DNA from 4 places in the Terrisporobacter hibernicus genome. Region 1 is predicted to be linked to each of the others. Evidence: riboswitches for the same ligand, from Rfam matches in the RefSeq annotation. Region 1 holds a riboswitch; each other region holds the start of a gene.
The links. Region 1 has a riboswitch for thiamine pyrophosphate ahead of thiS (sulfur carrier protein ThiS). Riboswitches for the same ligand answer to the same signal wherever they lie in the genome.

Region 1 (8,146 bases):
TACCGTATGCTCAGTTATACCTTCTTTGTATAGCCAAAATTCTCCCTTAGTGTAATCAATTCTTCCTGCATTTAATAAAGTTGGTCCTGGATGAACTAAAGGATTAGGATTTTCTAAATTCACTACAATTACATTATCTGCTTTTACAAAACAATCATATATTTGAACACAAGCATTGAATACTTCATCTGTATTATATGATGGATAACCAGCTAAGTAAACTTTTCCTGCTTTCAAAGAAATATCTACTCTTCCTTCATTAACATATGCTCTTGTAGCATATGTTAATGAATTAGTTTCTCCAATTTTGAAGTCTTTTTCTATACCCATTTCTTTTGCTTTTTTTACAAATCTAACAGAAGCCATAGCTGGAGCTGAATTGATTAAAATTATCTGGTCTTCTTTAACTACTGGTGCAAGTATTTCTGCAAAATATTCTATTCCCATTCCTGGTACTGTTATCATAATAATTTGACAATCCTTAATTGCTTTTTCTAAGTCATCAGTTATTAAATTAATTTTTTCTACTGATTTTTTACCTTTATATTCTATGGCTATTTCATTATTTTTTTTAATAAATTGCAAGTCTTTACAAAATCTTTTCGATTCAAATATATTTACTAAAAATCCTTTTTGAGTTAAATCTGCTGCTGCAGTAATTCCTCCATTTCCACCACCTAATATTGCTACTCTTTCTACTTTCATATAATATGATTTCCCCCTTCGTGTTTTGTTGTTATTTATAATACATAAAAATAATTTTATGAATATTGCATAATTTTTTGAAATTACTTTATAATATATAGTAATTCTACATAATTTAGGCAAGTTTTTGCCATGCATTGTACTTGTTACTTTATTCTTTTTTTAAAAAAGAAGTGCTATGTTTGTTATTCTCTTAGCACTTCTTTTTGCATTTTCTATTATTAAAATATTTGTAATTAAGGCTTACAAACTATTCATATTCCTTCTTTCTAGTTTTTTTACTATATAAAATCAAACTAAAAAATCTATTTTAATGAAAGTTCCATAACTGATCCTTTAATGAAGTTGGCACTTTGAATATTTTATAACAATCTCTTTTGTATATATTCATTCTTTTACTTTAATACATTTATTAATGATTTATTATTAATTTACGAAAAAATAACCTATTAAGATAATTTAATAGGTTATTTTACATAATAACTCATTTTTCAAAAAATTTCAATAACGTAAGTTATTAATATTTTTCAAACCATTTGGTCATATCTTCCATTGTTTTAATATCAATGGAATCATCAACAATAAAAAATATACTACTACTATTATTTCCTACAAAATCAATATAGTAACTGTCAACTTTAATATTATTTAAATAAAAATTGCAGGATTGATACCTACACCCATTGGAATAAACGTTATTATTCCCGTAAGGAGATACAAATATTTTTTCAATTGAAATAACATCGCCTAAATGATAATCCTCTAAGAAATGACCTGACTCAGACTGGTTTTTATCTAAGGAGTAATCTTTGATTGAATGCTGAATAAGATAAACTTTTGCACCTTCATTTTCTATAGGCATATTTGCAAAGTAAATATATCCATCTTTTGTTTTCCCACAGTACCAACTTTCAGGAACCTTAGCAATTCCTATGTTTGGGATTTCTACCTCTTTATATCCATCATATCTATAGTGCTCATTTACAAAAAATAAGAATACTATAGATATTATCACCATAAATATACCGCTCTTTTTCATTTCACTCGCCCCTTTACTTGTAATACTAAGTATATTTATACAAATTGAATAGATATCCTTTTTATTCATATCAAAATAAAGTGACTTTATCTCCTATATTTCATGAAATTTAAAAAGACTAAATTATTTGTTAACTTAGTCTCTTTAAATTTGATATATTATTTTAATTTAAATTCATATTCTTTTACACCATCTACTGAATTAGTAACATTTGTATATCCATTTTTATCTAATATTTGTGATGCTTCAGAACTTTTAGTTCCTGTATTGCAGTATAATAACACTTCTTGGTCTTTATTTTTTAATTCTTTTTTAGCTTTTACTTCAAATTCATCCATTGGTATATTAACTGCATTTTCTACTGTGCTTTTTTCAAAATCTTTAGCATCTCTAAGATCTAATATAACAGCCTTTTTATCTTCTGCTGCTAATTTCTCAAATTCACTTCCAGTTACATTAGTATATTTAACTGTATCATAATCATATTCTTCCATTCCATCTTCAGCATTGTATACTTTAGTAAATCCTTTATCAACTAACATTTGTCCTGCTTCTCCACTTTTCTTTCCCGAATTACATATTAACACTATTGTTTGATCTTTATATCCATCTAACTGACTTATTTTCCCCTCAAAATCATCAAATGGTATGTTTATTGCATTAGCTAAATGTCCTTTTTTGTATGCATCTGCACCTCTTACGTCTATTACCAATGTTTCTTTAGTTTCCTTTACTAGCTCTAGTGTTTTTGCTGAGTCTACTTTATTATATGTTTTTTCGCTCTCCTTTGAAGAACACCCTATTGCAGATCTTAATGTCACAACTAATAACATCCCCAATGATAAAACTTTAAATTTTTTGTTTAATTTCACGATTACCCCTCCAACTAAATTCCATATTATAGTTTCTTATAATGTACTTTAATGATTAAATTTCTCAATACATTTCATTATAACAAACTCTACTTGTTTAGGTAAATTAATATAGGAATAATCAATAATTTATAAATATATATAAATTTTATCTATAAATCATAACACTTATATTTTGTATTCTTTTATTTTTAGTTTTACATTTTTACACGTAAATAAAGTACTCATAATAGCAAAATCATCTGCATACTTTGAAACTTCTTTAACATTTTCAGGTAATATACCCCCTAGTCCAACAATCTTAATATTAGTGATTTTTTTTCCTTCTTTTAAAAGATTTATTCCCTTAGGTTTTAAATTTTCCTTACACTTAGTTTCGTATATATGGGATAAGATTATATAGTCTACTTTTATATTTTTTTCTTTAATAATTTCTTCTAATATATCAATCTCACTTGTACTGTGAAGAGACAATCCTAAAAGTTTCTTATCTTCAAAAACAAATTCGTCCTTAACAAGTTGTCTAAATCTTTTAAAGGACAAATGAATCCCACTGAAATTAAGATTTTTGTATAAGTTTATATTATTGTTAATGATTAAATTAAACTCATTATGTAAGTAACTTATTTTACTTACAATCTTATTGTACAAGTTAGTTAACTCTTCATCACTCATATCTTTTTCTCTTAAAATAATATTTTCTACTCCGCTACTTACAGCATCTTCAATAACTGATAAGTAATGATATTCATCACATAAATGTCTATTTGTTATCAAATACATTAAAATCTCACCCAATCCTTAAATACATATTGATATCCAATTGATTTCAACATACTAGCTACATCTTCTATGCTATTATCATCATTAGTTTTAAATTGTGCTGTATTTTCTTCTCCTTGAGAATGTCCACCAACATCTGTTGATACTGCTGCACTTAATTTTGTAACACCAAGAGGCATTAAGTTTTTTCTCATATCTAAACTTTCTCTACTTGAAACATTTAAGGCTGCATGAGGATCAAATAACCTCATAACAGTTAAAATTTGAAACTCTGAAGCGTCATCCACATCTACTATGTCTCTAAAACTTCCTTTAAAAGGTCTTATTCTAGGAGCAGAGTATGATAATTCTATATGAGGATATTTAGTTTTTAAATACGCTCCATGTAAAATCGAGAAAAATGCATCTTTTCTAAAGTCACTTAGACCAAGCAATGCTCCTATGGATAATGATCTCATTCCAGCCATAGCTCCTCTTTCTGGTGCATCCAATCTAAATCTGTAATCAGCTTTTGGACCTTTTATATGTACCCTTTTGTAAACTTCCTCATCATAAGTTTCTTGATATATGGTTAATGAATCAGCTCCCTTATAAACTAAATGTGTATATCCTTCCACATCCATAGGATAAACTTCTATGGCTATTGATGGAAATTTTTTTGATAAAATTCCCACTGCTTCTCCTATATATTCAATACTTGATTTTGTTTCACTTTCTCCAGTCAAAACAATAATATGTTTAAAACCTTTAGTAGCAACTGCTTCTCCTTCTTTTTCTATTTCATCTAAAGATAGTTTTTTTCTCTTTATTCCACTATGACAGTTATAACCACAATAAACACAGTGATTTTCACAGTAATTTGCAATATAAATAGGAGTATATAAAGTGGCAGTTTTACCACAATATTGTAAAGCTAATTTGCTAGCCTTTTGAGCCATCTCCTCTAGATGTTTTCTTGCTGTAGGTGAAAGCAAATTAAGTAAATCTTTGTGATTTAATTTATCCTTCGATAAACTTCTAAGTACATCATTATCACTTACTTGCTCAAAATATCTATCAAAGTCAAAATCTTTATATTTTTCAATTACATCATAAAAGCTCATTTTATATACCTCCTATAAGTTTCCTAAAAAACCAGTAAGAGGAGAAGATGCATTGGCAAATTCTGATACAGCTCCAGTTTTTGCAAGGAATGCTGCTCGTCCACCTTCTACTGCCATTTTAAATGCTCTTCCCATACCTATAGGGTCACCTGCTGATGATATTGCTGTATTTACTAAAACTGCTGCAGCTCCCATTTCCATAGCTTCCATAGCTTGAGAAGGCTTACCTATTCCTGCATCAACGATAATAGGAATGTCTAATTCTTCTATCATTATTCTTATCATTTCTTTCATTTTAAGACCTCTATTTGAACCAATTGGTGCGCCTAATGGCATAACTGCCGCAGCCCCTTCTTCTATTAATCTTCTCCCTGCATATAAATCTGGACTCATATAAGGAAGTACTACAAATCCTTCGTCTGCAAGAATTTTAGTTGCTTTTATTGTTTCTTCATTGTCTGGCAATAAATATCTAGTGTCTGATATTACCTCTATTTTTATAAAATCTCCACATCCCATTTTGCGAGATATTCTTGCTATTCTCACAGCTTCTTCAGCTGTTGTAGCTCCTGATGTGTTTGGAAGAATTGTCATATTTTTAGGTACATATGTAAGAATATTTTCATTGGAATTATCTAAATCTACTCTTCTTAGTGCCATAGTTATTATTTCACTACCACTTTCTTCTATCACTTTTGGAAGTATTTCATTTGATCCGTATTTACCTGTCCCAATTAAAAGTCTGCTATCAAACTCATGTCCACCTAATATTAATTTATCCATTAATTTATCCCCCTAAATATAATCTATAAGTATTTTACTTGCCAAATTTGCCATGTGATTCGCACATATAGCTACACGAGGTGCCATTAACCCATCACCTTCTTTTGCTTCATGTACAAAATCACCACATATATAAAACTTTTCTCTTATTTTCTTAGTTACAATAAGATTTGAGTCATAATATCCTGCCATGCCAGACGATGCTATTAAGTATTTTTCTCTCATATGAAGTAAAATAAAATTACTTATTTCAGCTTTACAATTTGGATCATCAAAAGCTTCAATTATTATATCTGCTTCATGTAAAAAATTCATATTTTCTCTAGTAATATAAGAATTATGTATTTCAACATCTATGAAAGGATTAATTTTACCTAACTGTTCTTTCATAGCTTCTGTTTTATGTTTTCCAATATCATCAATGAAATATTGTTGTCTATTTAAATTTGAAGGTTCTACAACATCGTAATCAACCAAAATCAACTTACCTACGCCTATTCTTGATAGCGAGATAGCTATGTTAGAACCTAAACCACCCAAGCCCAAAATAGCTACCTTTCCTGCTTTTAATTTTTTATGTACTTTTGGTGTATGCCTTGCAATCATAAGACTTTCTAATTCATTTATAGAGGGTTTCTTTCCTTTTTCTATTAAGGTTACTCTATCATTTTCTTTTAATATTTCATCTTTTTTAGTAGGAAATCCATTCAAAACTATAACATCACTACACTTATTAAAAATATCTTTAATTTTAAAAATACTTATATTCTCTTCAACTTGTCTCTCTATTTCATTAACAAATATTTTCAAATCAACCACCACCAATAAAGCTAATAATTTCTATTACATCATGTTCTTTTAATACATAGTTTTCATATTGATCATTTTCTAAAATTTCTAAATTTATTTCTACGACAACTCTATCTTTATTTAAGTTGTAATCATTTAATAAATTTAATAAAGTTTTATTATTTTGGAATTCTACTACTTTCCCATTAACCTTCATCGTTACACCTCCTCACCTTTTTATTTCAATAAAAAATTTGCTTCGCTCATGTCGCCAACGACCTTGAGAAACAGGTCCGTTGCTCCATTAAGCAGTTGGAAACTATAAGTTATCTACAAACCAGATAACATATAGTTTCCTTACAATTAAAAAAAAGCCTTACCCGTAGGTAAAGCTTGTAGTAATCACATATCATATGTAAAGATTCACATATTTCATCATATAACACTCTACTCTTTCCTACGCTGGTATTATCCAGATCAGGTATAAGGGTTAATGTTTCCATCTCTCAGCCTCTTAGGGCACCCCTAGGTAAAACTTTTTAATTTATTTTAATTGTAGTACTTATATTTCATTTTTTCAAATCATAATATTTTTATGCTTATATTAATTACATTTATATTCTTGCCACACCAGTTTTTATAGCAGCTTCTCTTACTGCTTTTGCCACATTTTCTACTACATTTTTATTGAAAGCATCTGGAAGTACATAATCTGGCGTTAACTCTTCATCCTTAACTACATTTGCTATTGCATAAGCTGCCGCAACTTTCATTTCTTCATTTATTTCTTTTGCTCTAACGTCTAAAGCTCCTCTAAAAATCCCAGGGAAAGCAAGCACATTGTTAACTTGGTTAGGGAAGTCTGAACGGCCTGTACCCACTATAAATGCCCCTCCTGCTTTAGCTTCATCTGGGAAAATTTCTGGAGTTGGGTTTGCCATGGCAAATACTATTGGTTTGTTTGCCATAGTTTCTACCATTTCTTTTGTTACCATTTTTGGTGCAGAAACTCCTATAAATACATCTTTATTTTTTATAATATCTGCTAACGTTCCTACTTCATTATTTTTATTAGTTAATGTTAGCATTTCTTTTTGTGCCCAGTTAATGTTTTTAGAATTTTCATGAATCGCACCATTTATATCACATAAAACTATATTTTTTACATTTAAATTCAGTAACATCTTAGCTATAGCCATACCTGCTGATCCTGCACCGTTTATAACTATTTCCAAGTCTTCAATTTTCTTTCCTGCTAATTTAACTGCATTTAAAATTCCTGCAGAAACAATTATTGCTGTACCATGTTGGTCATCATGGAATACTGGAATATCTAATTCTTCTTTTAATCTATTTTCTATTTCTATACATCTAGGAGAATTTATATCTTCTAAATTAATTCCGCCAAATACAGGTTCTAATAATTTTACTGTTTTTACTATATCATCAATATCCATAGTGTTTATACATATTGGGAAAGCATCTACTTTACCAAATTCTTTAAATAATATTGATTTACCTTCCATTACAGGAATTGAAGCAGCGGCACCTATATTTCCAAGACCTAAAACTGCAGTTCCATCACTAACTACTGCTACCATATTACTCTTACAAGTATATTTATAAACATCTTCTGGATTTTCTTTTATTTTTAAACAAGGCTCTGCAACACCTGGAGTATATGCAGTAGATAAATCATCTTTGCATTTTACTTCAACTTTACTTTGTATGCTAACCTTTCCTCCATGATTTTCGTGCATTTCTAATGCTAATTGTGCAAAATTCTTATTACTCATTTTACTTCTCCTTTATAACATTTGACAAATTATTAGTTATTAAATTTATTCTGATTCTTTTGCAAACATCGCTCTTCCTTTTTCATATATATTGTTACCATAAGAGTCTATAGCAACAATTAATTGTAAATCTTCAACTTCCAATCTTCTCACTGCTTCTGGTCCTAAATCTTCATAAGCTATTACTTCACATTTTTTTATAGCATGAGAAATGTATGCTCCAGCTCCACCAATGGCTGCTAAATATACAGCCTTATTTTTTATCATAGAACTTAC
Region 2 (8,146 bases), 1.5 Mb from region 1:
TAATTACTTTTGTGATAGTCAGAACCTGAGTTTGATAAAGTTGGAGCTATAGTAATTGAATTATCGTCAGAATCAACTATTTCTCCAACTATAGGAACTGAGCTTAAATAAGTATTTACTTCAACAGGTTTTTGTAAAAAATTATTATATGAATTATTATTATCCATTATTTTCACTCCTTTTAAGTAATAAAATGTATATATAGTAATATTATTAAATATTTATGACAATATATTCACTATAAAAAGAAAAAATGAATTAAAGGATTTATTTGAAATAAATAAATTGGTAGTAATTGTTAAAAAATGTAGTGGTTATAGTATAATTAAATTAAACTATTTATAAATAGGGGATGTTAATATGCAAATTAATTTTATTCAATCAATTTACAATTTAAAACGTGTAGATGATATATCAAATAAGAAAAGCATAATTCATAACTTGAATCCAGTTGTAAAAATACTAGCCACAATATTATACATAATAACAGTAATTTCCTTTGATAAGTATGAGATAATAGGATTATTACCATTACTATTATTTATAGTGGTTACTGTGTATTTAGGTAATATACCATTTAAGAGTATATGGAAAATATCATTAATTGGATTACCTCTTTTATTAGGCATAGGTATATTTAATCTTATATTTGAAAGGACAATTATAAGTTATATGGGAATAATTCCAATAACTTTAGGAATGATATCTTTTACAAGCTTAATCCTTAAAGGCCTATTAACAATATCTAGTGGTATTTTGTTAATATCATCTACAGGCATTGAGGGTTTATCAAGAGGACTGAGATTTTTAAAAGTACCTAAAATATTTACTAATCAAATAGTTTTTACTTATAGATATATTTTCGTGCTGATAGAAAGTGTTGGAGAAGTTTATAATGCTTATATGTTAAGAGCGCCAAATGAAAAAGGCGTAAATTTAAAATTTTGTGGTTCTCTTCTAGGCCAAGTTCTACTTAGAAGTTTTGACAGAGCAGAAGTAGTTTATAATGCAATGATACTTAGAGGGTTTTCAGGAGAATACATATCTTTGGAAAATGAAAGATTTAAAAAAAATGATTTTATTTATATTATTTTTTGGCTTGTATTTTTTATTGTTGTTAAATATATAAATATACCATTATTTTTAGGTTCATTAGTAATGGGGGGAATATAATGAATGACACTAGTTTAATAATTGAGAATTTATGCTTTATTTATCCAGATAAATTTCAAGCTTTAAACAATATTAATATTAGATTAGATAAAGGAGACTCTCTAGGTATAGTAGGTTCTAATGGTGCAGGAAAGTCAACCTTATTGTTACAACTTTGTGGGATTTTAATGCCATCACAAGGTAGTATAAGTATAGAAGGAATGCCTATGACAAAAGAAAATTTAGGGAAAATAAGAAGATTATTAGGATTTGTTTTTCAAAATCCGGAAAATCAATTATTCACAACAAGTATATACGAAGATGTGGCATTTGGTCCTAAAAATTATGGACTAAATAAAGAAGAGGTAGAAAATAAAACAATAAGTGCATTAAAGAAGGTAGGCATAGAACATTTAAAAAATAGGCCTCCTTATAGGCTCTCTGGTGGTCAACAGAATTTGGCTGCAATTGCAACAGCAGTAGCTATGGAACCATCAATATTAATAATGGATGAGCCTACAGCAGCTCTTGATCCTAAAGCTAGAAGAAGGTTAATAAATATACTAAATAACTTTGAATATACAAAAATAATTGCAAGTCATGACTTAGATATGATTTTGGATACTTGCAATAAAACAATAGTATTAAAAGAAGGTACAATAGTGGAGAGTGGGTATACAAAAGATATTTTATTAAATAAAGAACTTATGGAAAAGAGTAACTTAGAGCTACCACTATCTGTACAAAATGTTGATAATTTAAATAGGTTAATAATAGAAAGAAATAAATAGATTATTAAATGACAATATTAAAATAGTAAAAGAATATTATTGAAATAAAAAGATAAAAGAAAGTAAATAAAATTTGATTTATTAGGAGGTAAATATGAGCAGAATAAAAAATATTACATCATTAGTAGAAACAAAATTTATAAGTTTATACAATGTTAAATATTTAAATAAAAATAACAAAGAGAAAAACTGGACGGTTGCATCAAGAAAGAAAAAAGAGGTATTAGAAGGCATTTACCTTAAAAATGAAAAAGATAAAGTAGATGCAGTAATAATATGTGCATATCACAAAGAAAGTGAAAAGTTAGTTGTAATAAAAGAATTTAGAGTTCCAATAAATAAACATATTTATGAGTTGCCTGCAGGACTTGTAGATAGTGATGATGAAAATTTTGAAAGTGCTGTAATAAGAGAATTAAAGGAAGAGACAGGCTTAGATGTAATTGAAATAAAAAAAGATCTTAGTTGTAATCAAGTATATTTATCACCAGGAATGACAGATGAATCTGCAGCCTTTGTTTATTGCATATGTGAAGGTGAGATAAGTAGTGAGTATTTAGAAGATGATGAAGATATTGAAGCTGTATTAGTTTCAAAAGAAGAAGCAAAAGAAATAATTAAAAATAATCAAACTTCTTTAGATATTAGAGCATATTTGGCATTACAGTCATTTTCAATTTTAGGAGAAAAAATGTTTTTATAATTCATTAAAAAACTCATAATCCCTCCGTATTTTTAATATATAAAAATATGGAGGGATTATTGTGCCTTATGATAAAAAAATAGCTATTGTGTATAAAACTAAATATGGATCTACTATGAAATATGCTGGATGGTTAGCTATAAAACTAAATGCAGACTTGTATGAAATATCAGATGTTGGAAGATGGGATTTGTTAAAATACAAAACAATTATATTTGGTAGCCCCATATATAATTCTAAAATATATTTAAGAGATTATTTAGAAGAAAAATACAATATTATAAAAAATAAAAACATAGTTCTATTTTGTGTTAGTATGAATTTACAAAGTAGAGAAGATGTAGTTGAATACAATTTTGAGGATGAAGAAATTAAAAAAAAAATAAAATTCTTTTTCTTGCAAGGGTGTATTAATCTTAATGATTTAAGTAGAATAGATAAAGTAAAATTAAAAAAAAGTATAAATAAAAATCAATCTTTTGAAATGATAAATTTAGAAAAATATATGAGTATTGATAGAAGCAATAAGCAAACTATAACACCAATAATTAATTATGTTTTAGATAAAACCTACTAAAAATATATATAGTCTAATGTATTATTTTATTATGAACTGATAATAATATATACGATATTGAAATTTATATTTGGAGGTAAAATATGAAAGCATATGTAGATAAAGACTTATGTATAGGATGTGGTGTTTGTCCATCTGTATGTCCAGAAGTATTTGAAATGGGTGATGATGGTTTATCTCATGTAATAGTTGATACTGTTCCATCAGGATCTGAAGATGATGCTAAAGATGCAGAAGGAAGCTGTCCAGTAGATGCAATAAAAGTTGAATAGTACTTATTTAAGAGTTATCAAATTTTTGATAACTCTTTTTAATTTGAAAATTTTGTTTACTAAAGCTATAATTAAAAATATAAAATTATTGGGGGATATTCATGTGTTATACATATATAATTAGATGCAAAAACAATACTCTATACACAGGTTATACTACAGATATAATAAGGCGTATGGAAGAACATAAGTTAGGTATTAATTCTAAATACACTAAAGCAAAAGGTTTTGATAGATTAGAAATATTCTTTGAAAGTGATAATAAAAGTCAAGCTATGAAATTAGAATACTATATTAAAAAACAAAGTAGATCTAAAAAATTATGGATAATAAATAATCCAAAATTATTTATAGATGAAGTTAAAGATAAATTTCAAATAAGAATTGGAGTAATAAATAAAAGTTGACAATTTTTACAAAAGTATTATAATGAAGTTGAAAGTAAATAAATTGCTAGGGGCGCCATTGGCTGAGAGGTTTATACCAACCCTTGTACCTGATCTGGATAATGCCAGCGTAGGAAAGCACTATGAATTTTATAACCATACAAGGGTTTTGAATTTGTTTATATTATGCTATGCCTACGGGTGTAGCATTTTTTTATGTTCAAAAACTATATGATTTTTATAAAAAAAAGGGAGTAAAGATATGAAAAATTACAAAATACCAACTTTAACAATTGCAGGATCAGACTCATCTGGAGGAGCAGGAATACAAGCTGACTTAAAAACGTTTTCTGCTCTAGGTACCTATGGTATGAGTGTGATTACAGCAATTACAGCTCAAAATACAAAAGGGGTTTTCTATGTGGAAGAACTTAGTTCAAAAATAATTAAGGAACAAATAAAAGCTGTATGTGAAGATATACCACCAAAAGCAATAAAAGTAGGAATGGTATCTTCTCCAGAGATAATTAAAGATATTGTTGAGTCATTGGAAAATTATCCTTGTAAATATTTAGTTGTGGATCCAGTTATGATTTCTAAGAGTGGATATTCACTACTTAGACCAGAAGCTAAAGATAATTTAATTAAATATCTTATACCTAAGGCATACATAGTGACACCAAATGTTCCTGAAGCTGAAGAAATAAGTAATATAAAAATTGAAACAGTGGAAGATATGAAAAAAGCAGGTAAAGTAATTCTTGAACTAGGACCTAAATTTGTACTTATGAAGGGTGGCCATTTAGATGGAGACTGTGTAGATGTGTTAATGGGCGAAGATACTTTTGAAGTTTTCAAATGTGAGAGAATAAATAGAAAAAATACACATGGAACAGGTTGTACTATATCTTCTGCCATTACATCTCATTTAGCTTTAGGATATGACATTAAAGAATCAGTAAAACTTAGCAAAGAATATATTACAGAGGCTATTAGATATAGCTTTGATATAGGTGAAGGTGTAGGACCAGTGCATCATTTTTACAAATTTGATTAAACATAGGGGGGATATGTTATGTACAAATTATTAAAAAAAGTTAAGGAAATAAATCCACTTGTATTACATTACACAAATAATGTTACTATAACAGATTGTGCTAATACAACACTAGCTATAGGGGCAAGTCCACTAATGAGTTTTTCTTATGAAGAAGTTGATGACATAGTTAGAGTTGCTAGTAGTGTAGTTATTAATATAGGAACAATGAATAGTGAGTCATTGGAGTTATATGTATTAGCTGGAAAGACTGCTAATAAGTATAATAAACCAGTTATATTAGACCCTGTTGGTGTATTTGCTACAAAGGCAAGAACAGATTTAACTAATAGATTATTAAATGATGTTAAATTTGATGTAATAAGAGGAAATATATCTGAAATTCAGTTTATAGGTGGACTAGATGTTAAAGGTAAAGGTGTAGATTCTTTTGATGATGGAAGTGACCCATCATTTATTGTTAAAGAAGTGGCTAAAAAACTTGAGTGTGTTGTTGTTGCATCAGGAAAAACTGACGTAGTTAGTGATGGAGATAAGATTTATAAAATAAGTAATGGTACACCAAAACTTAAATTTATAACAGGTACAGGGTGTATGAGCACATCTTTAATAGGAAGTTTCTTACCATGTACAAAAGATAAAATAGATGCAGCTGTAATGGGAACTTTAGTTATGTCTCTTTGTGGAGAATTAGCTAATAGAGAAAATCCATCAATAGGAAGTTTTAAAACAAAACTATTTGATGAAATATTTGTATTGAATGAAGATACTTGCAATGAATATGGAAAAATTGAGATATCACAACTTAATTGCTCATTATAGCAAAAGGGGGAAAAACTATGTTATTAACAGATTATTTATTTAATGAAAGTAAGAAAATATGGGATGAATATTTAAAACATCCTTTTATAGTAGAAATGGGAAAAGGGACTTTAGATAAGGAAAAGTTTAGAAATTATCTAGTACAAGACTATTTATATCTTTTGGATTATGCAAAGGTTTATGCCATGGGGCTTATAAAAAGCGATGACGTTAATCATATGAAGTTTTTCAAAGATAGTGTAAATGGAATTATGGAAGATGAAAGTGCGACACATATAGCTTATTTAAAAGAGCTAGGTGAAGATATTAAAACACTTCAAAGACATAAGCTTAAATTGGAAAATGAAAACTATACTAATTTTATGAAAAGTGTAGCATTAACAGGAGATATTCAGGATTTAATAATAGCAGTACTTCCATGTGCCTGGAGTTATTATTATATAGCTAAAGAAATGAAAGAAATATATAAGGATAATTTAGAAAATAATTATTATGCTGCATGGATTGACTCATATTCTTGTGAAGAATATAGAATGTGCGCCAAGGAAAATATAGATTTGGCAAATGAACTTTGTGTAAATATAGATGATAATAAAAAAGAAAAGCTAAAAGAGATTTTTATAAAGGGAAGTTTATATGAAATGGAATTTTGGCAGATGGCTTATAAGGAGATAAAATAATGTTAAATACATTTATACTAGGTTTATGTTTAATACCTATAATTTATTATATTTTTAAGCTTAAGGACTTTAAACTAAATACAAAAACAATGGTGATGATAGCTTTATTTGCAGGTGTTCATTTTGTTTTATCAAAAATACAATTTGTTCAATATCCTCAAGGTGGAGGATTCAATTTACTGGCATCCTTACCAATACTTTTAGTTGGTGTTTTATATGGACCTACAATAGGTATGACTTGTGGTTTAGTGTCAGGCCTGATAACTTTAATAGGTGGACAGTTATTTATAGTTCACCCTGCTCAATTTTTATTAGACTATATACTACCAACAATGCTATTAGGTCTAAGTGGAATATGTGGTTCACAAAAGAGAAGTAAGATATTTTTAGGATGTATAATAGCAGTAGGGCTGAAAGTTACCGTTCATGTAATATCTGGGTGTGTGTACTTTTATGAATATGCGCCTGTTGGACAGAGTCCATTAGTGTATTCTTTAATATACAATTTAACAGGAGAAGGAATAGAAGCATTTTTAAGTTCAGTAGTTATAACAATAATTCCTATAGGAAAGATTATGAAAATGGCTAATATAACTACACTAAATAAGGCAAGTTAAGGAGACTATTATGATTGATAAGAATAAGTTAAAAAAATCACTTAAATTATATTTAGTAACAGATTCAGATTTATTAAAAGGACGAGATTTTTATAAATGCATAGAAGATGCTATTAAAGCTGGAGTTACTATGGTGCAACTTAGAGAAAAAGATGCTGATGGTAAGGAGTTTTTAAAAAAAGCAAGGAAACTTAGAGAACTTACTAAAAAATATAATGTTTCGTTTATAATTAATGATAGAATAGATATAGCATTGCTAGTTGATGCTGATGGAGTTCATGTTGGTCAAAGTGATATTGACGCTGTGTCAGTAAGAAGATTAATAGGTGAAGATAAAATTATAGGAGTGTCAGCTAGGACTGTTGAAGAGGCTATACAAGCTAAAAAGGATGGCGCTGACTATTTGGGCATTGGTTCTATGTTTTCAACAAACACAAAACTAGATGCGAAGCAAGTTTCTTTTAATACTTTAAATGAAATAATAAAAGAAGTTAATCTGCCATTTGTTTTAATCGGAGGAATAAGTTTGGAAAATGTACACAAGCTAAGAACATTTAACCCAGATGGGTATGCTCTTGTTTCAGGAATATTGTCAGCAACAGATATAGATAAAAGAGTTAAACTGTGGAATGATAAAATATAGATATATTGAAATGACCTAGAAATAGGTCATTTCTTTATGTTATAATGAACTTGAAAAAGGATGTATGTTTTAGTAATAAGTTATAAAGGGGAAAGTAAATGGATCAATTAAACTCAACAAAAAATAGAATATCTTCTGTTGCATGGAAATTATTTTATGAACAGGGATATGAAGCAACAACAGTGGATCAAATAATAAATGAATGTGGCATATCAAAAGGAAATTTCTATCATTACTTTAGTGCAAAGGATGATTTATTGAATACATTATCAGATATATTTGACGAAGAATACACAAAAATAATGAATACATTAGATGAGGATATGAATAGCTTTGATAAGCTTATAGCAACGAGTAGGCATTTATTTCGTTTTATAGAAGAAAGTGTACCTGTTGAATTATTGTCTATTTTATATTCATCACAAATTGTTAAAAAAGGCAAAAGG
Region 3 (8,146 bases), 1.5 Mb from region 1:
ATCTCTTCGTCATAAACGTGTAAATCAATATCTTTTAAAATAAGCTTATCTTTGTATTTTTTTGATAAATTACTAATAACAATCTTTTTATTAGTTTGGTAAGAATTCATTTGTATATGCATCACTTGCTTTCATATCCTTGTTTATTAATTTATATTCTTTCATGAAGTCAGTGTAATTATTCCAAACACTATCTTTCATTTCGCCCCATTTAGAAGCGTCATCTATATATTTATCAGCTAAATACTTTTGACTTTCAATAGCTAAGTCTTCGTTTATTTCAGGAGCATGTTTTAATAATATTTTTGCACTTTCTTCAGGTGTTTTTACACAATCCTCGTATCCTTTGCTTGTTGCAGCTAAAAACTTCTTAGCAAGGTCTGGATTTTCATTTATTATTTTGTCACTAGTTATTAAAAGAGGAGTGTAGTAGTCTAATCTTTTGTCTAAATCCTTAGTAGCTACAAAGTTTATATCTTCACCACGAAGTTTTGCCTCCACACCTGTCCAACCTTCAAAAATATTTGCTATATCTATGTCACCTTTAGTAGCTGTGAAGAAATCATCTTTTCCTATATCTACTATTTTGATTTTGCTAAAATCAGCACCGTTGTTAGTCATAATAGCATTTAAAGTAGCTTTTTCTGATTCTGATCCCCATCCACCGTAAGTTTTATTTTCAAAATCTTTTACAGTTTTAATTTTTTTGTTTGCTGGAGATGCAAACCCAGAAGTATTGTGTTGAATAATTGTAGCTATAGATTTTATTGGAAGTGGATCTTCACTAGTTTTTGCATAAGTAACATCTTCTTGATAACTTACACCAAAATCAGCTTTTCCTGTGGCAACTATAGTAGTAGCAGTACCATCAGATGGTTGAATTATTTCCACATCTAAACCTTGTTCTTTGTAATATCCTTTATCTAAAGCAACGTATAATCCTGTATGGTTAGTGTTTGGAGTCCAGTCAAGAACTACAGTAACCTTTTGTAAATCTGAGTTTCCTTCTTTTTTTTCAGTACTTTTCTTTGAGCAACCTGTCACTAAACCTATAGTAAGTAGTGCAGCCGTCATTAATGATATGCTTTTTTTAAACTTCATCTTACTCTCCTTTGTACTTATGTTTTAATATTATTTTCTTCAAAATATTTATACCCATTACAAATATTAAACTAAAGATTATTACTAAAATTGTAGATGCAAATACTTTGTCCAAAGCATATGCACTCTTTGCTCTTACCATATAAACACCAAGTCCTACACTTCCACCAAGCCACTCTGCAACTGTTGCAGCAACAAAGGCATAAGTAGCTGAAATTTTTAAGCCTGTAAATAAGCTTTCCAAAGACATGGGAAGTTTTAAATGAATAAATGTATTTAGTTTGCTGGCATCCATAGTTTTGAATAAATTTATATAGTCTTTATCTATATTTTCCATACCATCCACAAAATTTACTAATATGGGGAAGAAACAAGTAATCATAACCATGATTATTTTTGGTAATGAATCAAATCCAAACCATATTATAAGTAGTGGAGCTATAGTAATTGTTGGTATCATTTGAGATACTAGCATTATAGGATAGAAACACTTTTTTATAAATGGAACAAAGTCCATAAGAGTACCTATTGTTATTGCCAATAATATGGAATAAATAAATCCTAAAACAGATTCATTTAAAGTAACTAAAGCATGCATTTGCAAGTTTGCAAAATCTGTGCTAAAAACTTTTATTATTTTGCTTGGTGCAGGCATAATATATTGAGGTATATCATTACTTACCACAATAAACTGCCATAATAATAAAATACTTATAAACGTTATAAGTGGATAAATATAATTTTTGATTTTATCTGTGATTTCTAAGTTTGTTCTCAATTGTTAGGCCTCCAGCTTTTTCGTCAACCCTAGCAACTGTGATGACTCTTTCGCATCCTAGTTGAAAGGGTATTTTGTGCATTACTTTTATTAAGTCAAAAACTTCATCAAATTCCCCTTCAAATGTTGTACTCATGGCACCGATTTCATACTTAAGACCACTTTCCTTTACTTTTTCGATGCAAGCATCTACTACTTTGTACATTTCATCCTCACCTGTATAAGGTCTAAGAGGCATTACTGCCACGTCTGCTATAACCATTATTATTCCTCCTTTTTATAATTACATATATAAATACATAAAATTCGCTTCGCTTAAGCCACTGTGTGGGCGCTATACTTCATGTCGCCAACGAGTTACCTTCGCTACCGCTTCAGGAAACGACCTTGCTCAAAATGTATTTATCTGTTGCTCAAAATATATTTGTAAGTAAAAAAATGCTATACCCGTAGGCATAGCATATATAATCAAATTTAATCTCCATACTCTTTATGAGAGATAAAGTGTATATAGCTTTCCTCCGCTGGTATTATCCAGATCAGGTACAAGGGTCGGCAAAACCTCTCAGCCAATAAAGGCACCCCTAGCATTTTTAACTTTTAAGTTAATTGTAAATGATTTAAAAATTTTGTCAACTACTTAGAAAAAAGTATCACTTAGAAATAAGGCATTTAGTGCCAATAATCTGATGGTAATAAAGAAAAAGTTAAGGTAATATGAGTAATCTATTTTTAGTATGAAAAAAAGTTATAAAGGTAATAAAAAAAAGATATTTTATATAGGTGTACATATCATTTATAATAAAATAAACTAGGAAAACAATTTCAAAATTATAGTAATAAATATATTTATAATAAAAAGGGGTTAAAAATGAATATCAGGCATATAGCATATTTTGTTGAAGTTGCAAAAGAAAGAAATTTTACAAAAGCAGCAAATAATTTGCATTTATCACAACCAGCTCTTAGTAAAGTTATAAAAAATTTAGAATTAGATTTGGGTGTTTCTCTTATTGATAGAGCAGCTAAACAATTTAAACTTACAGATCAAGGTGAAATATTCTTTGAAAATAGTAAGAACGCATTAAACAATATAAATGAAGAATTAGATCAGCTAAACTGTAGCATAAATTGTACAAAAGGTAGATTAGTTGTTGGAATACCCCCAGTTATAGGGACTGTATATTTTACCTCAATAATTGCTAAGTTCAAAAAGAAATATCCAAACATAGATTTTATAGTCATAGAAGAAGGAGCAAACTCAATTAGAGATAAGGTTAAAACTTCGGAGTTAGATATAGGAATAGTTATATTGCCAACTAAATCAGAAGGATTAAATGTTATAAAAATGATAGAATCTGAGAATGTTTTAATTGCTCATAAAGATAATAAATTAGTTAACTTAAATAAGGTTACAGTAAAAGACTTGAAAGAAGAAAATTTTATAACATTAAATAAAAGATATATGCTTTATGATACATTAAAAAGATTATGTCGTGAAAACGGATTTGAGACAAAGATAGCATTTGAAAGCTCTCAATGGGACTTTGTAGCAGAGATGGTATCATTAAATCAAGGCATAGCTATATTACCAGAACCTATAGTACATAGATTTAAAGATGATAATATTAGGAGAGTAGTATTAGAAGACGTGAAAATACCATGGGAAATAGCTATTATATTGAAAAAAGATAGATATATATCTTACGCTATGAAAGAATTTGTAAAAATATGTGAAGAAGAAAGTAAAGAATTGAATAAAAAATAAATCACAACTCTAAAAATAGAAACTATTTTCTATATTTTAGAGTTTTTTTTATTTAACAATGTTAAAAAAATAACAAAAATAGCTATCAAGCATAACAAAAATTCATAACCTGCATAAATTAAATGTATTTCATTTATTTTATACAAGGTTTTATACTGAAAATGTAATCAGATAAAGATTGCATATAAAACTTAAAAATATAATTACATAAAATATGGGGAGGTATAAATATGAAAAGAATGGAAGGCAAAGTAGCTATAGTAACAGGAGGAGCAAACGGTATAGGACGTCAAATAGTAGATACTTTTGTAAGAGAAGGTGCAAAAGCAGTAATATCTGTTGATATGGTTATGGGAGCAGATAGTTCTCCAAATATAAAAAATGTAATACTAAACGTTACTGATCGTGAAGCGATAAATAAATTTGTGGAAGAAGTAAAAGTAGAATTTGGTCAAGTAGATGTATTAGTAAATAATGCAGGTATAACAAGAGATGCATTAGTTCAAAAAATGGAAGAAAGTGCTTGGGATGCAGTTATAAATGTAAACCTAAAAGGAGTGTTTAACTTAACTCAAGGTATAGCACCAATAATGATGGAAGTAGGAAAAGGTTCAATAATAAACATATCATCAGTAGTTGGAATATATGGAAACATTGGTCAAACTAACTATGCTGCAACTAAAGCAGGAGTTATAGGAATGAGTTATACATGGGCGAAAGAATTTACTCGTAAAGGAGCAGCAGTTAGAACTAATGTAATAGCTCCAGGATATGTTAACACAGATATGATGAGTACAGTTCCAGAAAAGGTTTTAGCACCTATTCGTGAAAAAACAGCATTAAAGAGATTGGCAGAACCACAAGAAATAGCTAATGCAGTATTATTTTTAGCAAGTGATGAATCTAGTTTTGTAAATGGACACGTATTAGAAGTAACTGGCGGATTAAGATTATAATTTCAATTTATGTAATAAATCAAAAATTAAGACGGAGATAAATTATTATGTCAAAAGTATATATAGTAGAAGCAAAAAGAAGTGCATTAGGAAAATTCCTAGGAACGATTTCAACATTATCACCAGCAGAACTTGCAGGTCAAGTTATAAAAGCTGTAATAGAAGAAACTAAAATAGATCCTAAAAAAATAGATGAAGTAGTACTTGGAAATGTATTGTCAGCAGGACATGGACAAAACCTGGGAAGACAAGCAGCAATAGCAGGAGGAATTCCAGCTGAAGTACCAGCATATGCAATAAACATATTGTGTGGAAGTGGTATGAAGTCTGTAATGACTGCATACGGCCAAATAAAATCTGGCATGGCAAACTTAGTAATTGCAGGTGGAGTTGAGGTAATGAGCCAAGCTGCATTTACAGTAGATGGAAAAACACGCCAAGGAAATAAAATGGGTAGTATTCAATTAAAAGATACTTTATTAAGTGATGGTCTTACAGATGTATTTAATAATTATCATATGGGTATGACAGCAGAAAATATAGTAGAGAAATATTCACTGTCAAGAGAAGCTCAAGATAAACTTGCTATAAGATCTCAGGAAAAAGCTATAGCAGCAGTTGATTCAAATAGGTTTAAAGACGAAATAGTCCCAATAAAAGTTAAAAATAGAAAAGAAACTATAGAGTTTTCAAAAGATGAATACCCAAATAGAAATACGAGTTTAGAAAAACTTTCAACTTTGAGACCAGCATTTAAAGCAGATGGAAGTGTAACAGCAGGAAATGCTTCTGGAATAAATGATGGTGCAGCTATTTTACTTATAGCTTCAGAAAAAGCAATTAAAGAATATAATTTAACACCAATGGCTGAAATAGTATCAGTAGGGCAAGGTGGAGTAGATCCTTCGGTTATGGGGTTAGGTCCAGTACCTGCAATAAACAATGCAATAGAAGATAGTGGTTTAGAATTAAAAAATATGGAACTATTAGAGTTGAACGAAGCGTTTGCAGCTCAAGCACTAGGTGTTATAACAGAGCTAAAAGAAAAGCACAATGTTGATGATACTTGGTTTGAAGAACGTATGAATGTAAATGGTGGAGCAATAGCACTAGGTCATCCTTTAGGAGCATCAGGAGGACGTATAATAACAACTCTTGTTCATGAAATGAAGAAAAGAGATTTGAATTATGGATTAGCCTCACTTTGTATAGGTGGAGGAATGGGGACAGCTATAGTAATAAAACTTGCAAAGTAATTAATAAAAGATAGACATATATTATTTGGTGAATAGGAGAAAATGAAATGTGCAAAAAGGTTGAGTTTATAAAAGCATCACAAGTACCAGCATTAATAAATGATGGATGTGCAATTGGTGTTGGGGGATTTGTTGGAACTGGAGTAGCTGAAGAGATTCATTTAGAAGTAGCAAAGCATTTTTTGAATGAAGGTAAACCAAAAGATTTAACATTAATATATTCTGCAGGAATAGGAGATGGAAAAGATAGAGGGTTAAACCACTATGCTCACGAAAATTTAGTAAAAAGAATAATTGGAGGGCACTGGGGGTTAGCTCCAAAATTCCAACCATTAGTTGCAGCCAATAAAGTTGAAGCGTATAACTTACCTCAAGGTGTTATATCTCAATTAATAAGAGATAGTGCTGCAGGAAAACCAAGAACAATAACTCATGTAGGTATGGGAACTTTTGTAGATCCAGATATAGAAGGTGGAAAGTTAAATGAAGTTACAAAAGAAGATATAGTAGAAAAGGTAACTTTTGATGGTAAAACTTATCTAGCATACAAAACACAAAAAATGGATGTTGCAATAATAAAAGGAACAGAAGCTGATGAAAAAGGTAATATAGGATTTTCTAAAGAACCACTTACACTAGAAGCACAAGCTATGGCTATGAATGCTAAAAATAGTGGTGGAATAGTAATAGTTCAAGTTGAAAAAAAGGTTAAGAACGGAACTATTAATCCAAAAGATGTAAAAATACCTCATATATTAGTAGACTATGTTGTAGTTGTTGAAAATATTGAAAATCATATGCAAACTTTTGGAACTCAATATAATGAGACATTTGTTAGAAACGATATAGCAGTTGATATAGATAAGAATGTATATCCATTAAATGAACGTAAGGTTATAGCTAGAAGGGCTGCTATGCTTTTAGATTCTTCAAAAAATATACTAAACTATGGAATCGGTGTACCAGAGGTAATAGCACAAGTTCTTAGAGAAGAAGGTCAAGATCATTTATTTACACCAACGGTAGAACCAGGAGCAATAGGTGGTACACCAGCAGGTGGGCTTGATTTTGGGGCTTCAATAAGTCCGGAAGCTATAATAGATCAACCATCAATGTTCGATTTTTATGATGGTGGAGGCATTGACATGACATTTTTAGGTTTAGCGCAATGTGACAAAGAAGGTAATATAAATGTGTCAAAATTCGGACCTAAAATAGCCGGATGTGGAGGATTTATAAATATAACTCAAAATTCAAGAGAAATAGTATTTTGTGGAGCATTTTCTGCTGGAGGACTTAAAGTTAAAGCTAGCAATGGAAAACTTGAAATAATTCAAGAAGGAAAAAATAAAAAATTCATAGATGCAGTTGAACAAATAACATTTAGTGGAAATGTGTCAAAAGAAAACAACAAAAAAGTAATATACATAACAGAAAGAGCAGTATTTGAGCTTAGAAAAGAAGGCTTAGTTCTTACAGAAATAGCACCAGGTGTAGATTTACAAAATGATATATTAAAACAAATGGATTTTGAGCCTATAATACCAAAGGATATGAAATTAATGGATGAAAAAATATTCCTAGATGAACCTATGGGATTAGTTTTCGCATAATTCACACAATTTATAGGATCCTCATAAAAAGTAGCCTTTGGGCTACTTTTTATATAGTAGATATAACTTAAAGTTATAAAAAGTATGATTTAAATGTATTTTTAAATATTTAAATTAGTTGCTATACTTTAATTAAACAAACATACGAATTTGTTAAAAAATAGCTCTTTGGAAAATGTTTTCAAATAATTAAAATAAAAAAATAGACAACAAAAGGAGTCGTATATGAAGCAAAATAGAGGATTTTCAGTCTTGATTGCATCTTTAGTAATTCAGTTAGTAATGGGAACGATATTTATGTGGAGTTTATTTAATTCACCTTTTATAGATACATTTGGGTGGAAGAAAAGTTCTGTAGTATTTACATTTTCAATTATGATACTTTGTTTTACATTTTCAGCAATATTTGGAGGAAGGTTACAAGATAAGTATGGACCCAGAAAAATAGCTACAATAGGGAGTATACTATTTGGTGCAGGTGTATTACTTTCAAGTACAGTTACAGAAGTTTGGCAATTATATCTTTACTATGGTATCATAGGTGGAATTGGAGCTGGATTTGTTTATGTTTGCCCAGTAGCAACTTGTGTTAAGTGGTTCCCTGATAAAAAAGGATTTGTAACAGGTCTTGCTGTAAGTGCATTTGGTTTGTCTGGGTTAGTATTTAAACCTAT
Region 4 (8,146 bases), 1.9 Mb from region 1:
TTTATAGGAATAATTGCTGGTGTAACTAATATGATTCCTTTCTTTGGGCCTATTATAGGTACTATAATTGCTGTTGTTGCAAACTTATTCTTCTCTATCAATAAAGCTATTTTAGTTTTAGTAGTTATGATAGTAGTTCAACAATTAGAAAGTGCCATATTAGAACCTCATTTTGTTGGAAAACAAGTTGGTGTACCACCAATATTAACAATTTTCGCTGTAACATTCGCTGGAAAATATACAGGATTTTTAGGTATTTTGTTAGCCGTACCAGTTACTGGGGTTCTTTTAGTTTACTTCAAAAGATATATTTACAACAAACAAGAAGAATCTTTAAACAATATTGTATAAAACAAACAACATAAGAAATAAAAATACCTTAGAATAGATTTTTATAACCTATTCTAAGGTATTTTTTAATTAGTCCATAATATCTACATCTTCACCTTTTAATATCTTATTGATATTTCTAACTGCACACATTTTTCCGCACATTGTACAAGTATCTTCATTTTCTGGTTTGGATTCTGTTCTGTATCTTCTTGCCTTTTCACCATCTATAGCTAAATCAAACATTTTCTCCCAATTTAAATCTCTTCGAGCCTCGCTTATTTTGTTATCCCAATCAGTTGCACCTTTAACTCCTTTTGCTATATCCGCTGCATGAGCTGCTATTTTAGATGCAATTATTCCTTCCTTTACATCCTCTACTGTTGGTAATCTTAAATGTTCTGCTGGAGTTACATAGCATAAGAATGACGCTCCATAAGTAGCTGCAATAGCTCCGCCTATAGCAGCTGTTATATGATCATAACCTGGTGCTACGTCAGTAACTAGTGGACCTAAAACATAAAAAGGTGCTCCTTTACAAACAGTTTCTTCTATTTCCATATTAGCTTTTATTTGATTTAACGGCATATGACCAGGGCCTTCTATCATAACCTGAACATTTTTCGCCCAAGCTCGGGTAGTCAATTCTCCAAGTGTAACTAACTCCTCAATTTGAGATACATCACCTGCATCTGCAATACTTCCAGGCCTACAAGCATCACCTAAACTTATAGTAACATCATACTTTGCACAAATATCTAATATTTCATCATAATGTTCATAGAAAGGATTTTCATTGCCTGTTAACTCCATCCATGCAAATATAATAGATCCTCCCCTAGAAACTATATTAGTAAGTCTATTAGATTTTTTAAATCTTTTCGCTGTGTGTTTGTTAACTCCACAATGAAGAGTTAAAAAATCCACACCATCTTGTGCATGCATTCTAACAATATCTAACCATTCTTTTGAAGTTATTTTCTTTAATGGCTTATTATAATATACTACTGCATCATATATAGGCACCGTACCTATTATGGCAGGACACTCTTCTATTAATTTTTTTCTAAATGTTTGAGTATCTCCAAAAGAACTTAGATCCATTATAGCTTCTGCTCCTAAGTTTACTGCATTCATAACCTTTTCCATTTCTACATTCGTATCGAGACAATCTTTAGAGGTACCTAAGTTTACATTAATTTTTGTTTTTAATTTTTTACCTATACCATAAGGCTTTAAAGAAGTATGGTTTTTATTAGCTGGGATTACAACCTTGCCTTCTCCTACTAAATTGAGTAATTCTTTAACATCCATATTTTCATATGTTGCTACTTTTTTTAACTCTTGTGTTATTATTCCCTTTCTTGCTGCATCCATCTGTGTTGTATAACTCATTTCATTTCCCCTTTCATTTTATCTTTTTAAAATTTTTAATCAAAAAAATCTTTCTTAACTTGGCAACAATAGCACCAAATAAGAAAGATTTTCTTAATATAAAAAGTCGCACAATAAATGTACGACCTCTAATCAAAATTAATAAATAATGTAATTAACAATAAAATGTTAAAACAAAATATATACAATATTTAATCTCCCTACGTCGGCATTATCCAAACAGGTTCAACGGGTTTAGAATTTAAAAATTCAATCTCAGCAATAGCTCCCCTAAATATTTTATTTTAATTTCATTCTAGCACTATACTACATTGACTTCAACATTATATATTTTTTTATATAGATATTTAAATATTTATTATTAACCTCTTCAATAAAATATTTAGATATATTTTTCGTATTTGTATGATAATAATAATTTTATCTAATTATGGTCAGATGAAAAAGCAATAACCTTATTGTAAAAACAAAACCATATTGATTTAAATATCAATATGGTTTTAAGTATATTTCCTATTATCTATATTAATCCAAATTTAAAATTATTAAGCAACTTTATTTTCAGATTCTTTCCTTCTCTTACCAAATTCTGCCACTGCAGTGTAGAGAACATCTGTTGAAGAGTTTAATGCAGTTTCAGCAGAGTCTTGTATAACTCCAACTATAAATCCAACACCAACTACTTGCATTGCTATTTCATTTGGTATTCCAAATAATGAACAAGCCAGCGGTACTAAAAGTAATGATCCTCCAGCTACTCCTGATGCCCCACAAGCAGACACTGCTGATAACACTGATAATATTATTGCTGTTCCTATATCAACTTTTATTCCTAAAGTATTAGCTGCTGCTAAAGCAAGAACTGATATTGTTATTGCAGCGCCACCCATGTTTATAGTCGCTCCTAAAGGTATTGATACTGAATAAGTATCACTATCTAATCCTAAATCTTTACAAAGTTTCATGTTTACTGGTATATTTGCAGCTGAACTTCTTGTAAAGAATGCCGTAATTCCAGATTCTCTTAAACATCTTAATACTAATGGATATGGATTTTTTCTTATTGCTATAAAAGTTATTATTGGGTTAACTATTAAAGCAAAGACTGCCATACTTCCTAATAATACAGCTATTAATTGCCCATAACTTAATAATGATTCTATTCCCGATGTTGCTATTGTATCAAATACTAATCCCATTATACCAAATGGAGCTAAATTAATTACCCATCTAACAGCTTGAGATATGGCGTCAGATACATTTACAATTACTTGCTTAGTTGAATCTGATGAATTTTTAAGTGCAAGTCCAAGAACAACAGCCCAAGTTAACACCCCTATATAGTTTGCACTTGCTATTGCATTTACTGGATTGTCAACTACATTCATTAATAAAGCTTTTAGTACTTCGCCTACACCTCCTGGAGGTGTCACTCCTTCAGCTCCTGCAGTAAGTGTTAATGTTACCGGGAATAAGAAACTTCCCACAACAGCTACAATACCAGCTATTAATGTGCCCACAAGATATAAAGTTATTATAGATTTTATATTTGTTTTTTGTCCTTCTTTATGCTGACATATGGCCGCCATAACTAAGAAAAATACTAATATTGGAGCCACAGCTTTTAAAGCTCCTACGAATAATGATCCTAAAATTCCTATTGGTGCTAATTGTGTTGGCATAGTCAAAGCAAACGTTATCCCAACTATTAAACCAATAATTATCCTTTTTACCAAGCTAATGTTATTCCATTTGTTGATTAGTTTTTTCATTTTTTCTCCCCCAAGTTTTTTTCTTGAATTTATAATAACATTATTCGACAACGTTTTCAAGAAAAAACCTTATTTCTCACAGAAAAATTTTTGCAAGCATATAATTATACAAGCATTTTAAATTTTATTTGAAGATGTATTATTAAATAATAATTAATTAAGCACTTGGTATACCAATATTATAACTAGGTCAATTCTCATTTTAAATAGTATTTTTAAAATCATTTTATTATTTCATGCAACACCTCGTGAAAACCTTATCCTATTTCTATTTTGATTTTATATAAAATAAAAGGAATGGTTTTCAACCATTCCTTTTACACCTATAGTATTTCTTGCATATATGTAAGCATAGTTTCAACATATTTTGCAAAATCTTCTTCATTACTTGGAAAAGAGTATTCTTCTATAAATTCCATTGTTTTATTTAAAATCAACTTAAAAATAGCTTTTTTATTATCTTCTTCTAATTCAATTTGCTCTCCTGTTTCCGCATTTATTATAGATTCTAATAAGTAATTTGTACACCCTTGTGCTAACTCTTTAATCTCTTCTATTTCAGCAAGTTCTTCTTCACTTATATTAAATTCTTTTATGTCTGTCATTAATATTTCTTCCCTTCTAAATTTGTATTTGTAATATATCATAAAAAAATATATATAACAATAATTAAAACCAAGTTATCTGAGTTCTTTCATAATTATGCTTATAGTCCCTTATAATATCTTCCATTTTATATAAAATATTATATTTTTCACATTCTGATTTAAAAATTTTCCATAAATAAGTTGCATTTGGTGAGGTGTTTTCATATACATCTCCAAATGTATTCATATATATTTTATCTAAGTTTTCTCTTGGAAATATTTTTCTCAATTGTTGAAAGTAATATTCTCTTTGATTATTTCTAAGTGTTACTCCCATGCCATATGTAAAAATAAATTTTCCACCACATTCATGTACTTTTCTTATAATATTTTTTATATTATCTTCATTATCATTAATGAAAGGTAATAACGGCATAAGCAATACACCCGTATATATATTATTATCACTTAACTCTTTTATAGCCTTAAATCTTTCCTCTGACGTACATACTTTTCTTTCAATTTTTTTGCACAGTTCATCATCAAAGGTTGTGATTGTCATTTTAACTATAACCGGAGAATGGCTTTGTATTTTTTTCAGTATATCTATGTCTCTGGTTATTAAATTGCTCTTTGTAGCAATTCCTATTCCAAATCTGTATTCATCAACTATTTTTAAAGCTTCTCTAGTAAGTTCATATTCTTTTTCAAATGGATTATAAGGATCGCTCATTGCTCCCGTTCCAACTACTCCTTTTTTTCTTTTAGATTGAAGTTCTTTTTTTATTGTTTCTATTGAGTTTTCTTTTATTCTTACTCTATCAAAATCTAGAATTTGATAACAGTTGCTCCTAGAATCACAATAAATACATCCATGACAACAACCTTTATATATATTCATATTGTAATTAATTCCAAACCAATGTGGATTTTCATTATAAGATGATATAATTGTTTTTGTTGGTATAAATTCCATTAAACTTCGATCCTTTCTTTTTTACTAAGTATTATATTTATGGATTATATCATAAATATAATACGTCAACATATATTATATAAATTTATTAATAGATGTTTTGTATATATTTTATAATTAGATTAATTCATTATGTTTATATGATAAATAATTTTTTGAAATTGAATAAAAATTACCAATAATATTTATACTCAAAATATGGTAATCATTATATAATTATTACTATAATAACTTGGAGGTATGAAATGAAATTAAAAAATTTAATTCATTATAAAGATTTTGATTGTGATAATATTATATTTAACTCTTTAACAAAAAGTACTGATGATGAGATACTAACTTATATAATTAATGTTACGTCTGATTTGTTAAATGGAGTATTTTTAGCTGACGATTTTAAAATAAAGTCAAAAGAAAATCTCATGAGCTATGACGAAAGAGATCTTGGAGAATTAGCTACATATATGTGTATAACACCTTTTATCCAATCTACTTTATCAAAAGAAGCTAACTGGCAAGAAAAAGCAACTTCTTACTTAGAGTGTTTTATAGGATATATTATTGGTACTATGGATAAAGAGGAATTTTTAGGTAATTTAATAGAAATGAAAGATATCTTAAATATGTCTAATAAGTTCTATACTGGATTGATTGTTTACTTTAGTGAAAATAAAAAAATTATAACTAATGGTATATTAAACAAACTACAATTTTAATTTTTTATATAAGAAAAACACTATCAATCTGTAGTGTTTTTCTTATATTACTTTACTCATCACCCCAAAATTCCTTACATAAACCCTTAATATCATCAGGCTTTTTTATCCTAATATAAGGACTCCATTCTTGTGGAAAAAGGTTTTTATATCTATAATTTGAATATCTATTATCTAGGAGTAAAATTACTCCTCTATCCTTATCAGTTCTTATACATCTACCCACAGCTTGAAGTACTTTTGCCATTCCAGGATAAACATATGCATAATCAAATCCTTTATTATTTTCATTTAACTGATCCTTTATTATATTTCTTTCAATGTTTATTTGCGGCATTCCAACCCCAACAACAATAACTCCTATAAGCTTATCTTCTGTTAAATCTATGCCTTCTGAAAAATGTCCTCCTAAGACACAAAACCCCACATGAGTCTCTTTATTATTATTGAATAAATTTAAGAACTCTTCTTTTTCTTCCTCACTCATATTATTTTCTTGTATGATTACATTCAGTTTTTCATATTTATCTTTAATTTTTTCATAAGCCAATTCCATATATTTATAGGATGGAAAGAACACCATATAATTTCCAACTTTGCTTTCCACACAAACTTTAATATATTCAACTAAATCTTCTATTGTATCTTCTCTTTTATTATATTTAGTAGAAATGTCATCTCCTATTATTATCAGCCTATTTTTTACATCAAAAGGGCTTTTTAAACTTATTACAAAATCTCCATCTTCACTGCCGTAAATATCTTTATAATAATTTAACGGTGTTAAAGTTGCAGAGAAAATTGTTGTAGATTTGGATTTATTCATTTTTTCAATAATTAAGTCTGAAGGATTTCCGCAAAACAATTTCACATTAGTACCGAGCAACTCATCACTATATATAGTTTTATAATTATTATTGTAAAACGTTGAAATAAATAAAAATTTATTAACTTCAAAATACAAGTCCAGTAGTTCAGAGTTTTCTTCATTGCTTCTTGATAAATATTCATCCATAAATTTCATTAAGATATTAAGTAGCTCTATAAGAGATTTAGGCAGTTCCTCTTCAATAATATGTTTTTCTTTTATTAGATTTAATACCTTTGATTTATCTATAAAATATTTTTCTATTTCTTTTATTGTATTTAATATTCTTTTATCTTTTTTACCTATTATTTTTTTCATTTTCATAAAAATATTTTGATTTATTTCTCCAGAGTACATACTTCTACTTCTGTCTAATAAATTATGTGCCTCATCTACAAGAAATGTAAAATCTGTTTTTTTACATCAAAATACCTTTTTAAATAAACTCTAGGATCAAATATATAATTATAGTCACAAATAATTACATCACTAAACATTGTTAAATCAAGACATAATTCAAAGGGACACAATTTATAAATTTCACTTATTTCATCAATATTTTTTCTGCTAAAATCATTATATTTACTTAAAATTAGCTTAAGATCCCTGTTTATTTTATCGTAATATCCACTGGCATAAGGACAATATTCTGGATTGCAATTAGTTTCTTCCATCTTACATATTTTTTCTTTGGCGGTTATTGTAACACTTCTCAAAACTAAATTTTGTTTTTTCATCAAGCTTATAGTGTCATTAGCTACCTCTCGTGTTATGGTTTTTGATGTAAGATAAAAAATTTTTGAAGTTTTCTCTTCTCCCATTGCTTTTATAGCTGGAAAAAGTGTTGATATAGTTTTTCCAGTACCTGTTGGTGCCATGGCAAAACATTTTTTGCTATCTACAATACTTTTATAAACTCGCACTGCAAATTCTCGTTGTCCTGGTCTATATTTTGCAAAGGGAAACTTTAAATTTTTAATGGATTCATTTCTTGTTTCCATCCATTGTTTCTCCATATTAGCCCATAATTTATATTCATTAATTAATTTAAAGAAAAACTCTTTTAATTCACTTAGTTGAAAGTTTTTTCTCAATATTCTTGTAGATTTATTTTCTATATTATAATAAGTTACTTGCAGATCTATATTGTCCAAATTATTTTGAATACAATACATATATCCATAGCATTTTACCTGAGCCCAATGAAGTGGGTAGCTATCTTCATCTATTAATAACAGATCTTTCGTGGTAGTTTTTATTTCATCAATTATAATTTTATCATTTTCAATTAAGAGTCCATCTATTCTTCCTTCTACTTCTATCTCTACTTCATCAAAAGCAAATTTATGTTTTATAGATACTTCTGAGGTGTATTCATCTCCATAGGATTTTTGTACTCTTTGATGGCCTCTAATTCCTTCAATCGCTTTAATATTTCCTACAAATCTGTTGTCTATGCTTCCCTTTTTCATAATAAACTCAACTAAGCTTGTCACTGATAT

Region 2: it holds a riboswitch for thiamine pyrophosphate, as region 1 does, so the genes downstream of both, thiD (bifunctional hydroxymethylpyrimidine kinase/phosphomethylpyrimidine kinase) here and thiS (sulfur carrier protein ThiS) in region 1, are expected to answer to the same signal.
Region 3: it holds a riboswitch for thiamine pyrophosphate, as region 1 does, so the genes downstream of both, JW646_RS12205 (MTH1187 family thiamine-binding protein) here and thiS (sulfur carrier protein ThiS) in region 1, are expected to answer to the same signal.
Region 4: it holds a riboswitch for thiamine pyrophosphate, as region 1 does, so the genes downstream of both, thiC (phosphomethylpyrimidine synthase ThiC) here and thiS (sulfur carrier protein ThiS) in region 1, are expected to answer to the same signal.

What each region holds. Positions count from the first base shown of each region.
Region 1 is NZ_CP081135.1:1,019,225-1,027,370, forward strand. Features, by position in the region: gene JW646_RS04930 (NAD/NADP octopine/nopaline dehydrogenase family protein) at 1-705, opposite strand, end outside; gene JW646_RS04935 (hypothetical protein) at 1,223-1,744, opposite strand; gene JW646_RS04940 (rhodanese-like domain-containing protein) at 1,903-2,616, opposite strand; gene JW646_RS04945 (thiamine phosphate synthase) at 2,785-3,399, opposite strand; gene thiH (2-iminoacetate synthase ThiH) at 3,399-4,502, opposite strand; gene JW646_RS04955 (thiazole synthase) at 4,515-5,285, opposite strand; gene thiF (thiamine biosynthesis protein ThiF) at 5,298-6,104, opposite strand; gene thiS (sulfur carrier protein ThiS) at 6,097-6,291, opposite strand; TPP riboswitch at 6,511-6,611, opposite strand; gene JW646_RS04970 (NAD(P)-dependent malic enzyme) at 6,689-7,870, opposite strand; gene JW646_RS04975 (Fe-S-containing hydro-lyase) at 7,916-8,146, opposite strand, start outside.
Region 2 is NZ_CP081135.1:3,638,057-3,646,202, forward strand. Features, by position in the region: gene JW646_RS17710 (hypothetical protein) at 1-167, opposite strand, end outside; gene cbiQ (cobalt ECF transporter T component CbiQ) at 361-1,173, shown strand; gene JW646_RS17720 (energy-coupling factor ABC transporter ATP-binding protein) at 1,173-1,943, shown strand; gene JW646_RS17725 (NUDIX hydrolase) at 2,038-2,646, shown strand; gene JW646_RS17730 (flavodoxin family protein) at 2,708-3,223, shown strand; gene JW646_RS17735 (ferredoxin) at 3,307-3,495, shown strand; gene JW646_RS17740 (GIY-YIG nuclease family protein) at 3,597-3,902, shown strand; TPP riboswitch at 3,941-4,035, shown strand; gene thiD (bifunctional hydroxymethylpyrimidine kinase/phosphomethylpyrimidine kinase) at 4,144-4,938, shown strand; gene thiM (hydroxyethylthiazole kinase) at 4,957-5,760, shown strand; gene tenA (thiaminase II) at 5,778-6,440, shown strand; gene thiT (energy-coupled thiamine transporter ThiT) at 6,440-7,057, shown strand; gene thiE (thiamine phosphate synthase) at 7,068-7,700, shown strand; gene JW646_RS17770 (TetR/AcrR family transcriptional regulator) at 7,799-8,146, shown strand, end outside.
Region 3 is NZ_CP081135.1:2,479,852-2,487,997, forward strand. Features, by position in the region: gene JW646_RS12190 (ABC transporter ATP-binding protein) at 1-110, opposite strand, end outside; gene JW646_RS12195 (ABC transporter substrate-binding protein) at 91-1,101, opposite strand; gene JW646_RS12200 (ABC transporter permease) at 1,103-1,879, opposite strand; gene JW646_RS12205 (MTH1187 family thiamine-binding protein) at 1,851-2,141, opposite strand; TPP riboswitch at 2,379-2,475, opposite strand; gene JW646_RS12210 (LysR family transcriptional regulator) at 2,751-3,647, shown strand; gene JW646_RS12215 (SDR family oxidoreductase) at 3,878-4,603, shown strand; gene JW646_RS12220 (acetyl-CoA C-acetyltransferase) at 4,651-5,859, shown strand; gene JW646_RS12225 (acyl CoA:acetate/3-ketoacid CoA transferase) at 5,907-7,472, shown strand; gene JW646_RS12230 (L-lactate MFS transporter) at 7,698-8,146, shown strand, end outside.
Region 4 is NZ_CP081135.1:2,876,946-2,885,091, reverse strand. Features, by position in the region: gene JW646_RS13945 (AI-2E family transporter) at 1-351, shown strand, start outside; gene thiC (phosphomethylpyrimidine synthase ThiC) at 421-1,725, opposite strand; TPP riboswitch at 1,906-2,007, opposite strand; gene sstT (serine/threonine transporter SstT) at 2,271-3,497, opposite strand; gene JW646_RS13930 (hypothetical protein) at 3,821-4,102, opposite strand; gene JW646_RS13925 (SPL family radical SAM protein) at 4,167-5,060, opposite strand; gene JW646_RS13920 (hypothetical protein) at 5,306-5,776, shown strand; gene JW646_RS13915 (ATP-dependent DNA helicase) at 5,829-7,001, opposite strand; gene JW646_RS13910 (DEAD/DEAH box helicase) at 7,037-8,146, opposite strand, start outside.